One region of the Pandoraea norimbergensis genome, then DNA from elsewhere that is predicted to be linked to it. Evidence: predicted binding sites of a transcription regulator. Region 1 holds the regulator's gene; each other region holds the start of a gene.
The links. Region 1 encodes sigma-54, which starts transcription at its own class of promoters, with help from an activator protein. Its sites were predicted from a motif close to TGGCANGNAANCTGCTTT; they were not measured.

Region 1 (3,564 bases):
TTCACGAGCGCGCGCGCATGGGTGTCTCGTATCTGCCGCAGGAAGCGTCGGTGTTCCGCAAGCTCACGGTCGAAGACAATATTCGCGCCGTGCTCGAATTGCAGGTCGATGCGCAGGGCAAACCGCTCAAGCGCGATGAAATCGAGCGCCGCATCGAGTCGTTGCTCGACGAGCTGCAAGTGGCGCACCTGCGCGAAAACCCGGCCATGTCGCTCTCGGGCGGCGAGCGTCGCCGTGTGGAAATTGCCCGCGCGCTGGCCACCCAGCCGCGCTTCATCCTGCTCGACGAGCCGTTCGCCGGGGTGGATCCGATCGCCGTGCTGGAAATTCAACGCATCGTGCGCTTCCTGAAAGACCGAGGTATCGGTGTCCTGATTACCGACCACAACGTGCGCGAAACGCTCGGTATCTGCGACCACGCGTACATCATCAGCGAAGGCTCGGTGCTCGCCGCCGGCACGCCTGACCAGATCGTTGCCGACGAAAGCGTCCGGCGCGTTTATCTGGGCGAAAATTTCCGGATGTAAAGCTAATTTTTCGCATGTAAACCCTGCCTCCGATAGCGAGGCAGGCCGGTTTCGCTGACGTGACAAAGCCTCTACAATGAAGGCGAGAAACGTTATGAAACCGACCCTCCAACTCCGCACCTCGCAGCACCTGACCCTCACCCCCCAGTTGCAACAATCGATCCGGTTGCTGCAACTGTCGACGCTCGAACTTCAGCAGGAAGTCGAGCATGCCCTCACCCAGAACCCGATGCTCGAGCGCGAAGACGACTGGCTCGCCGGGTCCGTGCGCGTCGGCACCGACGGCTCGCTTCGCAATGAACGCACGACATCGGTCAGCAGCACGAACGACGCGCCGTCAGAGGGTAACGGTCACGACGAGGCACGCGAGCTCGATGGCGAAGCGCGCTTCGACGATAACGGCCAGGACAGCGGCAGCGACTGGAGCCTGAACGACTTCGCCCGCACGGGCAATGCCACCGACGACGACGACAACAACTCGCGCCCGCAACTGCACGTCGATCATCCGAATCTGCGTGAACACCTGCTGGCCCAGTTGCGCGTGACCAAGGCCGCGCCGCGCGATCGCGCGCTGGTGGAGTTTCTGATCGAGTCGCTCGACGAAGACGGTTATTTGGGCACCACGCTCGATGAAATTCAGGCGGAAGTGGCCGAAGAGTTGTCGCTGGAAGCCGAAGAGATCAATGCCGCGCTGGCGCTGCTGCAAAGCTTCGACCCGGCCGGCGTCGGCGCGCGCACCCCGTCCGAATGCCTGCGGCTGCAATTGCAGCGGCTGCCTGCGAGCCCGGTGCGCACGATTTCGCTGCGCATCGTCTCCGATCACCTGGAACTGCTTGCCGCACGTGACTACACGCGACTGCGCCGTGTACTCGGTGTCGGCGAAGACAGCCTGCGCGCCGCGCATCAGCTCATTCGCTCGCTCGACCCGTTTCCGGGGGCCGCCTACGGCACGCCGCAGGCCGACTACGTCATTCCCGACGTCCTCGTGCGCCGGCAGGGCAGCGGCTGGACGGCGGAGCTCAATCCCGAGGTGATGCCGCGTCTGCGCATCAATGAGATGTATGCGCGAATTCTGCGAAATAATCGCAACGATCCGGGCACCGGGAACCTCCAACAGCAATTGCAGGAAGCGCGCTGGCTGATCAAGAACATTCAGCAGCGTTTCGACACGATCCTGCGGGTCGCGCAGGCGATTGTCGAGCGTCAAAAGAACTTCTTCTCCCACGGCGAAATCGGCATGCGCCCCTTGGTTTTGCGCGAGATTGCTGATACGCTGGGTTTACACGAATCCACGATTTCGCGGGTGACAACCAGTAAGTACATGCTCACTCCATTTGGAACTTTCGAGCTCAAGTACTTCTTTGGTTCTCACGTCGCGACGGAAGCCGGAGGGGCCGCGTCATCCACGGCCATCCGTGCCCTCATCAAGCAACTGATAGGAGCCGAAGACCCGCAGAGCCCCCTTTCCGACAGCCGTATCGCGGAACTGCTGGCAGAGCAAGGTTTTGTGGTGGCGCGACGCACTGTCGCGAAATACCGCGAAGCCATGCGAATTCCCGCAGTCAACTTGCGCAAATCTTTGTAGGACAGTCCTGGTGAGCCGTGTTGGCCTGCTGGGGCATAACGCCGCAGTGCGACATTGCGTCACATGAATGGCTCGCACTCCCGCTAGCCCGTCATTTGTGACGTGGCCTGCACTTCGGCATTTCAGCAAGGAGAGCAGCTATGAATCTGAAGATCAGTGGACACCATCTCGAACTCACGCCTTCGCTGCGCGAATTTGTGATTAACAAGCTTGATCGCGTGTTGCGCCATTTCGATCAAGTGATGGGCGCCGAGGTGATCCTCTCTGTCGACAAGACCAAGGAGAAAACCGGACGCCAAGTAGCCAGCATTACGGTGTTTCTCAAGGGTAAGGAGATTTTCGTCGAGAAGTGTGACGAAGATATGTACGCCGCCATCGACAAGCTGATCGATATGCTCGACCGCAAGGTAATCCAGTTCAAGGACAAGGTTCAGGACCACGGTCGCGAGGCCATCAAGCATCAGCAGCCGCCCGAGCAGGAACCGCTGCAATGAGTGCTTTCTGGCGTGGTAGTCGCGTCGACTGACACCGGCGAAAGCCCGCGCGGAACCTCGCGCCTGCAATTGCGTCTGTCATAGTCTGGCATCACCCACCGCGGGGCCGTTGAACGGCCCCTTTTATATGGTCCGGCGCATTTCTGGGGAATGGCGCAGGGGTCGGCGGCAGGTGGTCTATAATGCGAGGTCAATCGGGGGTTGGAGGGCGACTACGCGTTCGCCCGCATTACAAGATGAACCGTTTAGTCAAACTCTTACCTGCGTCCAACATCCTGCTTGGACTCTCCGTCACCAGCAAGAAGCGCGTCTTCGAGCAAGCCGGGCTCCTATTCGAGAGCAATGCCGGGCTCACCCGCGCTGTCATCACCGACAATCTCTTCGCGCGCGAGCGACTTGGCTCGACCGGGCTCGGTGAAGGCGTGGCGATTCCGCATGGCCGTATCAAGGGCCTGAAGCATCCGATGGCAGCATTCGTGCGCCTGGAAGCGCCGATCCCCTTCGAAGCGCCTGACGGCCAGCCGGTGTCCCTGCTGTTTTTCCTTCTGGTGCCCGAACAAGCCACCCAGCAACATCTCGAAATCCTGTCCGAAATCGCACAATTGCTTTCGGATCGATCGATGCGCGAGACGTTGTCGAATGCACCGAGCGCCGAAGACATTCATACGGCACTCGCGAATTGGCAGCCCTGAGCCCACACGCCAGACAAGCCCCGTAGCGTAGACCCCCACACCCCCAACCGAACGAGGCGACGCGGTGGAACTGACCGGCATCAACGCGCAAAGCATTTTCGACGACAACGCCGCCACGCTGCGGCTGTCGTGGCTGACCGGCCATGAGGGGTGGGAGCGCGGCTTCACGCCGGAGAGCGTGGCCACGGCCACATCGAGCGCCGACCTCGTCGGTCACTTGAACCTCATCCACCCGAACCGTATTCAGGTGCTCGGCGAAGCCGAAC
Region 2 (3,564 bases), 1.2 Mb from region 1:
GCGCAGCGAACGGTCCACCCGCGCGAACGCCTGTGAATCCTGACAAGTGAGGAGTGCCCCCGTGAGCGTGCCCTGATCGAGCAGGGGAATGCGGTTGACCACCCATGTCTTGCCCGCCATCGTGACGATGGCCTCCAGCTCGGCACTCGCGCTTTCCAGCGTGCGCGAAATGTCGAGCCCAGGCGCAATCGAGTCCAGCGGCCGGCCGACGACGTCGGCGACCGTTACGCCCAGCATGCCCGCCATCGAGGCATTCATCGCTTCGATGCGTCCATTCAGATCGACCGCCGCGACGCCTTCGCGAAGGTGGCGCAGCACGGTGTCGAGCCGCTCGCGGCGCTGCGCTTCGATGCGCCCGAAGCGAGCCACTTCAAGCGCGGTGTCGAAGGCGGCGCGCACGGAGTCCTGCGAATACAGAAACACACCAGTGAGGCCCGCGCGTTCGGCCAGTTCGGTCACGAGGCCGGGGCCGACGATGACTTCCGCGCCCTCATCGCGCAGACGGTGAACAAGGTCATCCGCATCGTGCGCATCGAGATAGGCGTGCTGCGAAATGTCGAGACCGAAGGCATGCTTGAAGCGCTCGAATTCCGGCGCCGGGCGTGCATAGGACACAAGGGCGATGCGTGAGGCGGGCGACGTCGACGGCAGCGCGCGGCGTGCGCGTGCCAGTGCATGCATGACGTCGAAGCCGGTCACTTTGACAAGCACCACAGGCAACGCGACGCGCTCGCGCAGAAATGCGCCGTTCGAGCCTGCTGCGACGATACCGTCGACACTGCCTGCGGGCAGCCGCTCGAGCGCTTCGATGACCGCCTCGTAACCCTTGTCGATGATCTCCACGTCGGCCTGCGCCGCGTAGTCGGGAACGATGTCGCGATACAACTCACCGAGCTTGCTGATGCCGACCGCCCAGATCACCGGCTTGCGCACGGCGGTGGCAGGCAGTGCGATGCCAGAGCGCGACAACGCAAGCGGCAGACGGGACGGGTCGGACGGGGAGGCTGGCATGCGCAGATCCTGAGTGGCTTGGCGACGAGGGAAGGGGGACGCAACATCCCGCTATCGCCGCGAAACGAATCGCGCTATCGTAGCACGGTGTCTCAAATGTTCCATTTTATGTTTCAAAATGAAACCGATTGCGACGTACAAAGCATTCCCAAGAGAGACCGAGCCTCGCGGCACTTGACGTAAACGTCACAAGCGCGCCAAATTTCCGCTGCTAAATGAATGTGTTAGCGGCGTCGTGAGAATCGCCGCCGCGATGAGGGCTGCCCGCTGGCACGCCCATTGCTATCTACAAGCCGCTACTTAAGAAATATCCACCGCTTCAAGCGGAAACCGCACGTATCAACGCACACTCACCGCGCCTGCGATCGGGCGCAACACGACCGAGGGACTCAAGTGACGCATACCATTCGTTCGGCCGGCGCCGCCTTCCGCGAGGCCGTCAAGACCGAGCAACCGTTGCAGGTTGTCGGCGCGATCAACGCCAATCACGCCTTGCTGGCGAAAGCCGCGGGCTTCAAGGCGATCTATCTGTCAGGCGGCGGTGTCGCTGCCGGCTCACTGGGCTTGCCCGATCTGGGAATCTCCACGCTCGACGACGTGCTCACCGACGTGCGCCGCATCACCGACGTGTGCGATCTGCCGCTGTTGGTCGATGTCGACACCGGTTTCGGCCCGTCGGCGTTCAACATCGCGCGCACCGTGCAATCGCTGATCAAGTTCGGCGCGGGCGCGATGCACATTGAAGATCAGGTCGGCGCCAAGCGTTGCGGCCACCGTCCCGGCAAAGCGATCGTGACCCAGCAGGAAATGGTCGACCGTATCAAGGCCGCCGTCGATGCCCGCACGGATGAGAACTTCGTGATCATGGCGCGCACCGATGCACTGGCCGTCGAAGGCTTGCAAGCCGCGATCGATCGCGCCTGCGCGTGCGTCGAAGCCGGTGCCGACATGATCTTCCCCGAAGCCATGACCGAACTGCCGATGTACCGCCAGTTCTCCGATGCCGTGAAGGTGCCGGTGCTGGCGAATATCACCGAATTCGGCTCGACGCCGCTCTTCACCGTCGAAGAACTCAAGAGCGCGCAAGTCGGTCTGGTGCTGTACCCGTTGTCGGCGTTCCGCGCCATGAATAAGGCGGCGCAGAACGTGTATCACACGATTCGTCGCGACGGCACGCAAAAGGCCGTACTCGACACGATGCAAACGCGCGCCGAGCTCTACGAGAGCATCGGCTACCACGCTTACGAACAGAAGCTCGACGCCCTGTTCGCACAACAGAAATAACCGAATCCCTGATCTGGAGGAAAGCATGAGCGAGACGACTGCAACCGGTTTCAAGCCCAAGAAGTCCGTGGCCCTGTCGGGCGTGACTGCCGGTAATACCGCGCTGTGTACGGTGGGCCGTTCGGGTAACGATCTGCACTACCGTGGCTACGACATTCTGGATCTGGCCCAGACCTCGGAATTCGAAGAAATCGCCTACCTGCTGGTCTACGGCAAGCTGCCGACGGTGGCAGAGCTCAAAGGCTACAAGGCCAAGTTGAAGTCGCTGCGCGGGCTGCCCGCGGCGGTCAAGACGGCGCTCGAAGCGGTGCCCGCTGCGGCGCACCCGATGGACGTGATGCGCACTGGCGTGTCGGTGCTCGGCACGGTGCTGCCGGAGAAAGACGATCACAACATTCCAGGCGCACGCGACATCGCCGACCGCCTGATGGCCAGCTTCGGTTCGATGCTGCTGTACTGGTTCCACTTCAGCCAGAACGGCGTGCGCATCGACGTGGAAACCGACGACGACAGCATCGGCGGCCACTTCCTGCACCTGCTGCATGGTGAGAAGCCGTCCGACCTGTGGGTTCGCGCGATGCACACCTCGCTGATTCTCTACGCCGAGCACGAGTTCAACGCGTCGACGTTTACGGCGCGCGTGATTGCCGGCACGGGGTCGGACATCCATTCGGCGATCACCGGTGCTATCGGCGCACTGCGTGGCCCGAAGCACGGCGGCGCCAACGAAGTGGCGTTCGAGATTCAGAAGCGCTACGACTCGCCGGATGAGGCAGAAGCCGACATTCGCGCCCGCGTGGAAAACAAGGAAGTGATCATCGGCTTCGGTCATCCGGTCTACACCGTGAGCGATCCGCGCAACAAGGTGATCAAGGAAGTCGCGCACGAGCTGTCGAAGGATCAGCAGAACACGAAGATGTACGACATTGCCGAGCGTCTCGAGACGGTGATGTGGGACGTCAAGAAGATGTTCCCGAATCTGGACTGGTTCAGCGCCGTGAGCTACCACATGATGGGCGTGCCCACGGCGATGTTCACGCCGTTGTTCGTGATCGCACGCACGTCGGGCTGGAGCGCGCACATCATCGAGCAGCGCATCGACAACAAGATCATTCGCCCGAGCGCCAACTACACCGGACCGGAAGATCAGAAGTTCGTGCCGATCGAAAAGCGCTGAGCACTGTCCGGCGTAGTGCCGGACTCGCCGGACTTGCCGGACTTATAACTTCCTCACAAATGATGAATACCGACTACCGTAAATCCCTGCCC
Region 3 (3,564 bases), 2.3 Mb from region 1:
AGCAGGCCTGATCCCGGCGTCAGCGGCACGCCAGCTTGTTCTGCCAACGCTCGGGCGGCGTGCTTCAGACCGAACTGGGACATCTGTGTGGGCGTCGGCCCGACGAATGCGATGCCTTGTGCTTCGCACTCGGCGGCAAATTCGGCGTTCTCCGAGAGAAATCCGTAACCGGGGATGATGGCCTGCGCGCCGCTCGCCTTTGCGGCGGCAAGGATCAGGTCGGTGCGCAGATAGCTCTCAGCTGCCGTGTTACCACCGAGTGGTATGGCGATGTCGGCAGCACCGACATGAAGGCTGTTGCGGTCGGCATCGGAATAGACGGCCACGCTGCGAATGCCCATGCGCGCCAGCGTTCGGGCGATGCGACACGCGATCTCGCCACGGTTGGCGATCAGAACGGTATGAAACATGGCGGGCTCCGGGGTCAGTGCGCGGTCGCGGCGGCGATGTTGCGCATCGCTTGCAGGTAGTCGGCCCAGCCGCCGAATTCGGTGATGTCTTTCGCTTCGCGGAGCGCAAACGGCTCGCAGATGAATCCCTTCACGCGTCGCCCGTCGAGGAGTTCCAGCGTGCCGATACCCAGCGGTGCCGGAATGCCTGCGACAAACGTGCCGAACGCGTCGGCGGGGACATCCCACAACTCGACGCGAATCGGGGCGCCGCTGTCCGCGCGGGCGAGCCCGGGCTTGGGCGGCGACGTGTTGGCAAGCGCGTAAAGCCGGTAGTTAGCGCTGGTCGTGGTGGCTTCGACGAAGCGAGCGTTGCGCGAGGTCAGCTCGTGGTTGAGTGGCATGCCGCGCAGATGCGCGCCGACGACGGCCACGCGAATGGTTGCCGCACCCTCGGCACGTGCGGGGAGCGAGGCGTCCTTCGGCAGCGGCAGACCGGTCGCGCCGCGCGGCAACTCGGTGCGGTGGTGCCACTTGGCGGCGTAGGCGGCGAGCGCACGTTCGCGCCAGGCATCGGCGATCAGCGTGATACCGAATGGCAGGCCGTCGCTTCGCAGGCTCGCGGGCACCGAGATGGCGCTCCAATCGAGCAGATTGACGAAGTTGGTGTACTTGCCCTGATTGCTGTTCAGGCGAACGGGGTCGTCAAGCAGCTCGGCGATTCGGTAATGCGTGGGGGCCGTGGGCACGAGCAGGGCGTCGAACTGCGCGAGGAGGGCGTCGGCGCGCCGCTTGAGTTCGGCAAGACGATAGACGCCGTCGAACGCATCGGCGGCGGAAAACTGCGTCGCCTTGAAGATGATGTCGCGCACCACCGGATGAATGTCGGCCTCGTTCGACTGTGCGAAGTCCCGCACAGCGGCATATCGTTCGGCGATCCAAGCGCCGTCGTAAAGCAATGCCGCGACCTCGTCGAACAGCGAGAAGTCGATCGGCACACAGGTGGCGCCGTGCGCCTGCATGGCGGCAACGGCGTCGCGGAAGGCTTGTTCTGCCAACGCGTCGCCAAAGAATTCGGGCTGCTGTGGAATGGCAAACCGCGGCGCGTCGGGCACGCGCCACCCCAAGGCCGCCGATGGCGCTTCACGTGACAGGCCATCGGTGACATCGAGCGCAGCGGCGACGTCATACACCCGCGTGGCATCGCCAACCGTCGTCGCAAAAACAGACACGCAGTCGAGCGTACGGCAGGCGGGCACTACCCCCGTGTTGCTAAGTGCACCGCGCGTGGGCTTGAGGCCGACGATATTGTTCAACCCTGCCGGCACGCGGCCAGAGCCTGCCGTGTCGGTGCCGAGGGAGAACGGGACCAGACCCCGCGCGACTACCGATGCGGACCCTGAACTTGAGCCGCCGCTGATGTAGTCGGCATCGAACGCGTTGGACGGAATGCCATACGGCGAGCGCACGCCGACGAGACCGGTGGCGAACTGATCGAGGTTGGTCTTGCCGATGACGATGGCGCCCGCGTCGACCAGTCGCGCGATGACCGTCGCGTCGCGATCCGGGGTGTAGGCAAAGGCCGGACAGCCGGCCGTCGTGTCGAAGCCGAGCGCGTCGATGTTGTCCTTGGCGGCAAACGGCACGCCGTAGAGCGGCAGCTTGTCGTGGTCTCCACCCGCAGCGGCTAACCGGTCGGCAAGGCGGGAGAGTTGCGCGGCGAGTGCTTTTTCCGACACCACGGAGATCCATGCGGGGTCTGGTGAGAGCAGCGTCTGACGCAACGTATTGAGCAGCGCTTCCGGGGTTGCCCCGCCGTGATACGCCTCAAGCCACTCGCCGATGGTCCATCCACGCATTTGGTACTCCTTCTTGTGTACAAGTTTGCATTTGTATTAACAAGAAGCGTGCCAAGGCTTGCCGGTAAAGGCTTTGGCGGTTTTGCGGGCGAAGTTGGTGCGCTGTCGCCGGGCGGTTTCTGTTCGTGTTGGTGCGCGTGGGCACCATGGGCACGCGCGCGCACCTCGAACGAGCCGTATTGCACCAAAGCCAGACCGACTACCTTGAAAGCGAGTATTGCGTGAGTGACTGCGGTTCCGTAATGTGTGCTCAGGTTCGGTGAATCGCGCGGAGACGGCGGAAAACCAAACCGGACGCAGGGCCGCAACTCGTAGGTCGTGTATGTCAATTCACAGGGAGTGTGAGATGCCAGTACAACAACGCGATGTGGCAAGACAGGTGTTGAGTGCTTTCGCTGCCGGCTTGCTGTTGGCAAGCGTTGGCGCGCAGGCCGAGCCGTTGCAATTGCCAACGGTGAAGGACGCGGCGCAAACGCGGTTGTTGCGGGAAGCCGACGCCCAGTACCAACTTTATGCGGATGCGCAGAACGTGTTCTTCTACGTCGACACCGCCAAGTCAGGCGATTGGCCTTGTCAGGTACCTGCGGCCCAACTGACGTCGCTGACGGGGACCTCAGATTATTCGGCAGGCGACGGCCCGACGGGTTACGGTCATCGCTACACCAACGTGGTTGTTCGTCCGGTATCGGCGAACTGCAAAGCTGGCAAGCTGGACGGGCAGGTCGAGTTGGTCTACGAAGCGGTACGCGAGTCGTGGGGGCCGAGTTATCGCGGGAGTTCTCAGCAGACCGGGCGCATCGTCGCAGAGATCGCAGACGGCAAGCTGGTGCATCGGCTGGAGTTGCGTAAATCGGTCGAGGGTTCGAAAGACGGCGGCGGGACCGCCATCCCGACGACGGCGGTCGCCAGTAGTGCCGAAGCGCCGGTGGGCGACTTCATGAATAGCGCGACCATTCTCGTGACGGGCGACGGTTCGAGAGTCTTCCTGAAGCGGCCCGTGAAGACGGCGCGCGGTCCGCGCCTTGAAAAGGCGTTCTACATCGGCACGACATTGATTGCCGTCGATCATGCCGATGCCAACGGCACGCCCGACGGTCTCTCGGTCAGCTACAAAGGCGGAACGGAGACCAAAAGCTGCATGAGCCAAGGCAAGCCCGCTGATATGAAGGTCTGCGGGAAATAGTGGCGGCGGCGATGACGACCGGATGAAGTACGAAAGCCAACGTGGGCAGCCACGTTGGCTTTCTCTTTGATGGTGCAGCGCTTATTTATCCTGCTCGTGGCTCATGGCTGCCGTGGCGAGTGCCGTTGCTGTG
Region 4 (3,564 bases), 1.1 Mb from region 1:
CAGCACCTCACGCTCCTCCAGCACGCGCAACAGCCGCGTCTGCATCGCGAACGGCATGTCGCCGATTTCGTCGAGGAACAGCGTGCCGCCGTTGGCTTGCCAGAGCTTGCCGCTCATGCCCTCTTTGCGCGCTCCCGTGAAGCTGCCGCCCACGTAGCCGAACAATTCACTCTCGATCAGCGCTTCGGGAATGGCCGCACAGTTCAGCGCGACAAACGGGCCGTTCGCGCGCGCACTGGCCGCATGCACGGCGCGGGCGAAGACTTCTTTCCCGCTGCCGGTTTCGCCGCGAATCAGCACCGGTACGTCGTGCGCGAAAACACGACAGGCACGCGAGAATTCGCGTACCAGATGCGCGTCGGTGAAGGGCGCGACGTTTGTGTCCTGACGCGGTGCAGGTTGCGCCGGAATGCGTGGCGTTGGCCTCGCGGCCCGTTCGGGGGCGCGCAACATCGCCAGCAATGCTTCACCCGCATGCGTGCGAACCGGCCAGCAAGTCTGCGGTTGCGGGTGCGCACGCGCCATCAGCGCATCGAGCGATTGGGCAAACCACTGGTCAACCCGCGTGCCGATGATGTCGTCGCGCGTGGCACCCAGACGATTCAAGGCGCTCTGATTCGCGGCGAGCACGCGGCCGCTGTCGTCAAAAGCCAGCAACGCCTGCGCGAAACCGCCCAGATGGTCGGCTTGCTCCTGCAATTGCAGCAGCCATTCGTCGCGATAGTGCAGAAAGAAGTATTCGCTCTCGACCACCTTCGCACTGAGATTGACGAGCGCGAGTGTGTGGAACTGGCTTTGCCTTGTGACGTCGGCACTGGTCGACGACACGTCGATCACGGCGAGCAATTCGCCGTGCGGCGCAAAGACCGGACTGGCCGTGCAGGTGAGCGGCGTATGCAGCGCGCGAAAGTGGTCCTGCTGGCAGATGATCACCGGCGCCCGTTCGACCACGCATGTGCCGATCCCGTTGGTGCCCTCGCAGGATTCACTCCAGTCCGCGCCGGGACGCAGGCCGGCACGCAGGAAGTCGTCGCGCGTGCCGTCGTGCAACTGACAGTCGACGATCACACCTTCCGGGTCGGTCAGTAGCACCGCCTGTCGCGGATTCATCAACTGGCGTTGCAGACGATCCAGCACGTGCGCCGATACGTGGCGCAGTTGCTCCATCGCGTTGCGCCGCTCGGTCAGTTGTGACGATCCGATGACATGCGGCGCCATGCGCGCACCCGGGTCGAGATCGTGCGTGTCGAGACAGCGGCGCCAGGAGCTGGCGATACTCGGGTCGGTCGCTGCCGCGACGGCAGGCAGGTGACCTTGTACAACATTCAGCACACGGCGCGCGTGTGCTGATTCTGTATTCGCTGGCATTGGTTGTCTCCCCGTGCCGGATGACCTTGAGTCGTCCCCGAAGCATGTCGCAAGCCGCAGGTGATTGCAATGAGGTATGTCAGCCATGCCCGTGGCCGGTTCGCGACCCCGCCTATCGGCAGCGTGATGCCATTAGCCATTAGTGTCGCGGCGGTCTCGCGCCCGGTGTCCCGCCTGCGAGACAGGGGGTGACACACGTGTCTCGGTTTCGGCGCATCGGCGAGCGCGGCTCGCTCGCGTGGTGCCCGTCAGGCAACGATCTGCCGGGCTGGCCCGCGACTTGCTTACCGACGTGCGTGGCCTCGACGCCACCGACACGACAATATCCGGAGACACAACATGCGTTATGCCCCGCCCGGCACCCCCGGTGCCCTGCTGACCTTGCAGCCGCGTTACGAAAACTACATCGGCGGCAAGTTCGTCCCGCCCGTCGAAGGACGCTACTTCACCAACACGTCGCCGGTGACCGGGGGAGTCATCGGTGAGTTTCCGCGCTCCGGTGGCGCCGACATCGAACTGGCGCTCGACGCGGCCCACGCCGCCGCGGCGAAATGGGGCAAAACGTCGGTTCAGGCGCGCTCGCGCATTCTGCTGCAAATTGCCGACCGGCTCGAAGCCAATCTTGAGAAATTCGCCGTCGCCGAGACGTGGGACAACGGCAAACCCGTGCGCGAGACGCTCGCCGCCGACATGCCGCTGGCCGTCGATCATTTCCGGTATTTCGCCGGTTGCATTCGCGCGCAGGAAGGCACGAGCGCCGAGATCGACGAGCACACCGCCGCATATCACTTTCATGAACCGCTGGGCGTCGTCGGTCAGATCATTCCGTGGAATTTTCCGCTGCTGATGGCCGCGTGGAAGCTTGCGCCTGCCCTCGCCGCGGGCAATTGCGTGGTGCTCAAACCTGCCGAGCAGACGCCGCTGACGATCACGCTGTTCGCCGAGCTGATCGGCGACCTGCTGCCGCCGGGCGTGCTCAACATCGTGCAGGGTTTCGGGCGCGAAGCGGGTGAAGCACTGGCGTCGAGCCGTCGCATTGCCAAGATCGCCTTTACCGGGTCGACGCCGGTCGGCGGACACATTCTGTCGCGCGCGGCCGCCAACCTGATTCCGAGCACGGTCGAGCTAGGCGGCAAGTCGCCAAACATCTTCTTCGACGACATCATGCGTGGCGAGCCGGAGTTCATCGAGAAGGCCGCTGAAGGGCTCGTGCTGGGCTTTCTGAATCAGGGTGAGGTCTGCACCTGCCCGTCGCGCGCGCTGGTGCAGGAATCGATCTATGAGCCGTTCATGGAAGTGGTGATGGCCAAGGTCGCCCGCATCAAGCGCGGCGATCCGCTCGATACCGATACGGCGGTCGGCGCGCAGGCGTCGGAGCAGCAGTTCGACAAAATCCTGACGTATCTGGATCTCGCCCGCAAGGAGGGCGCTCAGGTGCTGACGGGCGGCGGTATCGAGATGCTCGACGGGCCGCTGGCATCAGGCTTCTACATTCAGCCGACGCTGCTCAAGGGCGAGAACCGCATGCGCGTGTTTCAAGAGGAAATCTTCGGCCCCGTGGTCGGCATCACCACGTTCAAGGACGAAGCCGAAGCGCTTGCGATTGCCAACGACACCGAGTTCGGTCTGGGCGCGGGCGTGTGGACGCGAGACATCAACCGCGCCTATCGCATGGGCCGCGCGATTCAGGCTGGGCGCGTGTGGACGAATTGCTACCACCTGTATCCCGCGCACGCCGCGTTTGGTGGCTATAAGAAGTCGGGCATCGGACGCGAGACCCACAAGATGATGCTCGATCACTACCAGCAAACCAAGAATCTGCTGGTGAGCTACGACATCCATCCGCTGGGCTTCTTCTAACCATTTTTAAGCCCGATTTGTAGAGTCCTTCGACGCTTTCTGTATTTGCGTCCCTGTTTGCCGCAGATCAAAGACGCGGCCCGCCGATAGGCGGAAGCTGTCTTTAATGCCTGCGAGAAGATCCCGCATACCCCCTGCGACGACGCGACCGGCAGTGTTGAACTTGCCGGCCGCGTGGTCGTGGTGCGCCCCCTCACAGAACAGATATAAGGAGCATCACCATGAGCACGACCTTCTTCATTCCCGCCGTCAACATGATGGGCATCGGCAGTCTCGACGAAGCGATTGCCGCCTTGCCGCAATACCATTTCCGCCGTGCGTTGATTGTGACCGATG

Region 2: prpB (methylisocitrate lyase) is a predicted target of sigma-54. The motif match lies at 1,280-1,297, and genes of this name have one in related genera.
Region 3: atzF (allophanate hydrolase) is a predicted target of sigma-54. The motif match lies at 2,285-2,302, and genes of this name have one in related genera.
Region 4: exaC (acetaldehyde dehydrogenase ExaC) is a predicted target of sigma-54. The motif match lies at 1,638-1,655, and genes of this name have one in related genera.

The regions. Positions count from the first base shown of each region.
Region 1 is NZ_CP013480.3:654,443-658,006, reverse strand. It holds gene lptB (LPS export ABC transporter ATP-binding protein) at 1-527, shown strand, start outside; gene AT302_RS02985 (RNA polymerase factor sigma-54) at 622-2,112, shown strand; gene hpf (ribosome hibernation-promoting factor, HPF/YfiA family) at 2,253-2,606, shown strand; gene ptsN (PTS IIA-like nitrogen regulatory protein PtsN) at 2,843-3,298, shown strand; gene hprK (HPr(Ser) kinase/phosphatase) at 3,363-3,564, shown strand, end outside.
Region 2 is NZ_CP013480.3:1,839,942-1,843,505, forward strand. It holds gene prpR (propionate catabolism operon regulatory protein PrpR) at 1-1,011, opposite strand, end outside; gene prpB (methylisocitrate lyase) at 1,405-2,295, shown strand; gene prpC (bifunctional 2-methylcitrate synthase/citrate synthase) at 2,321-3,472, shown strand; gene acnD (Fe/S-dependent 2-methylisocitrate dehydratase AcnD) at 3,535-3,564, shown strand, end outside.
Region 3 is NZ_CP013480.3:2,954,841-2,958,404, reverse strand. It holds gene uca (urea carboxylase) at 1-410, opposite strand, end outside; gene atzF (allophanate hydrolase) at 425-2,248, opposite strand; gene AT302_RS12815 (hypothetical protein) at 2,595-3,431, shown strand; gene arsH (arsenical resistance protein ArsH) at 3,513-3,564, opposite strand, start outside.
Region 4 is NZ_CP013480.3:5,679,910-5,683,473, forward strand. It holds gene AT302_RS24855 (sigma-54-dependent Fis family transcriptional regulator) at 1-1,368, opposite strand, end outside; gene exaC (acetaldehyde dehydrogenase ExaC) at 1,708-3,228, shown strand; gene yiaY (L-threonine dehydrogenase) at 3,450-3,564, shown strand, end outside.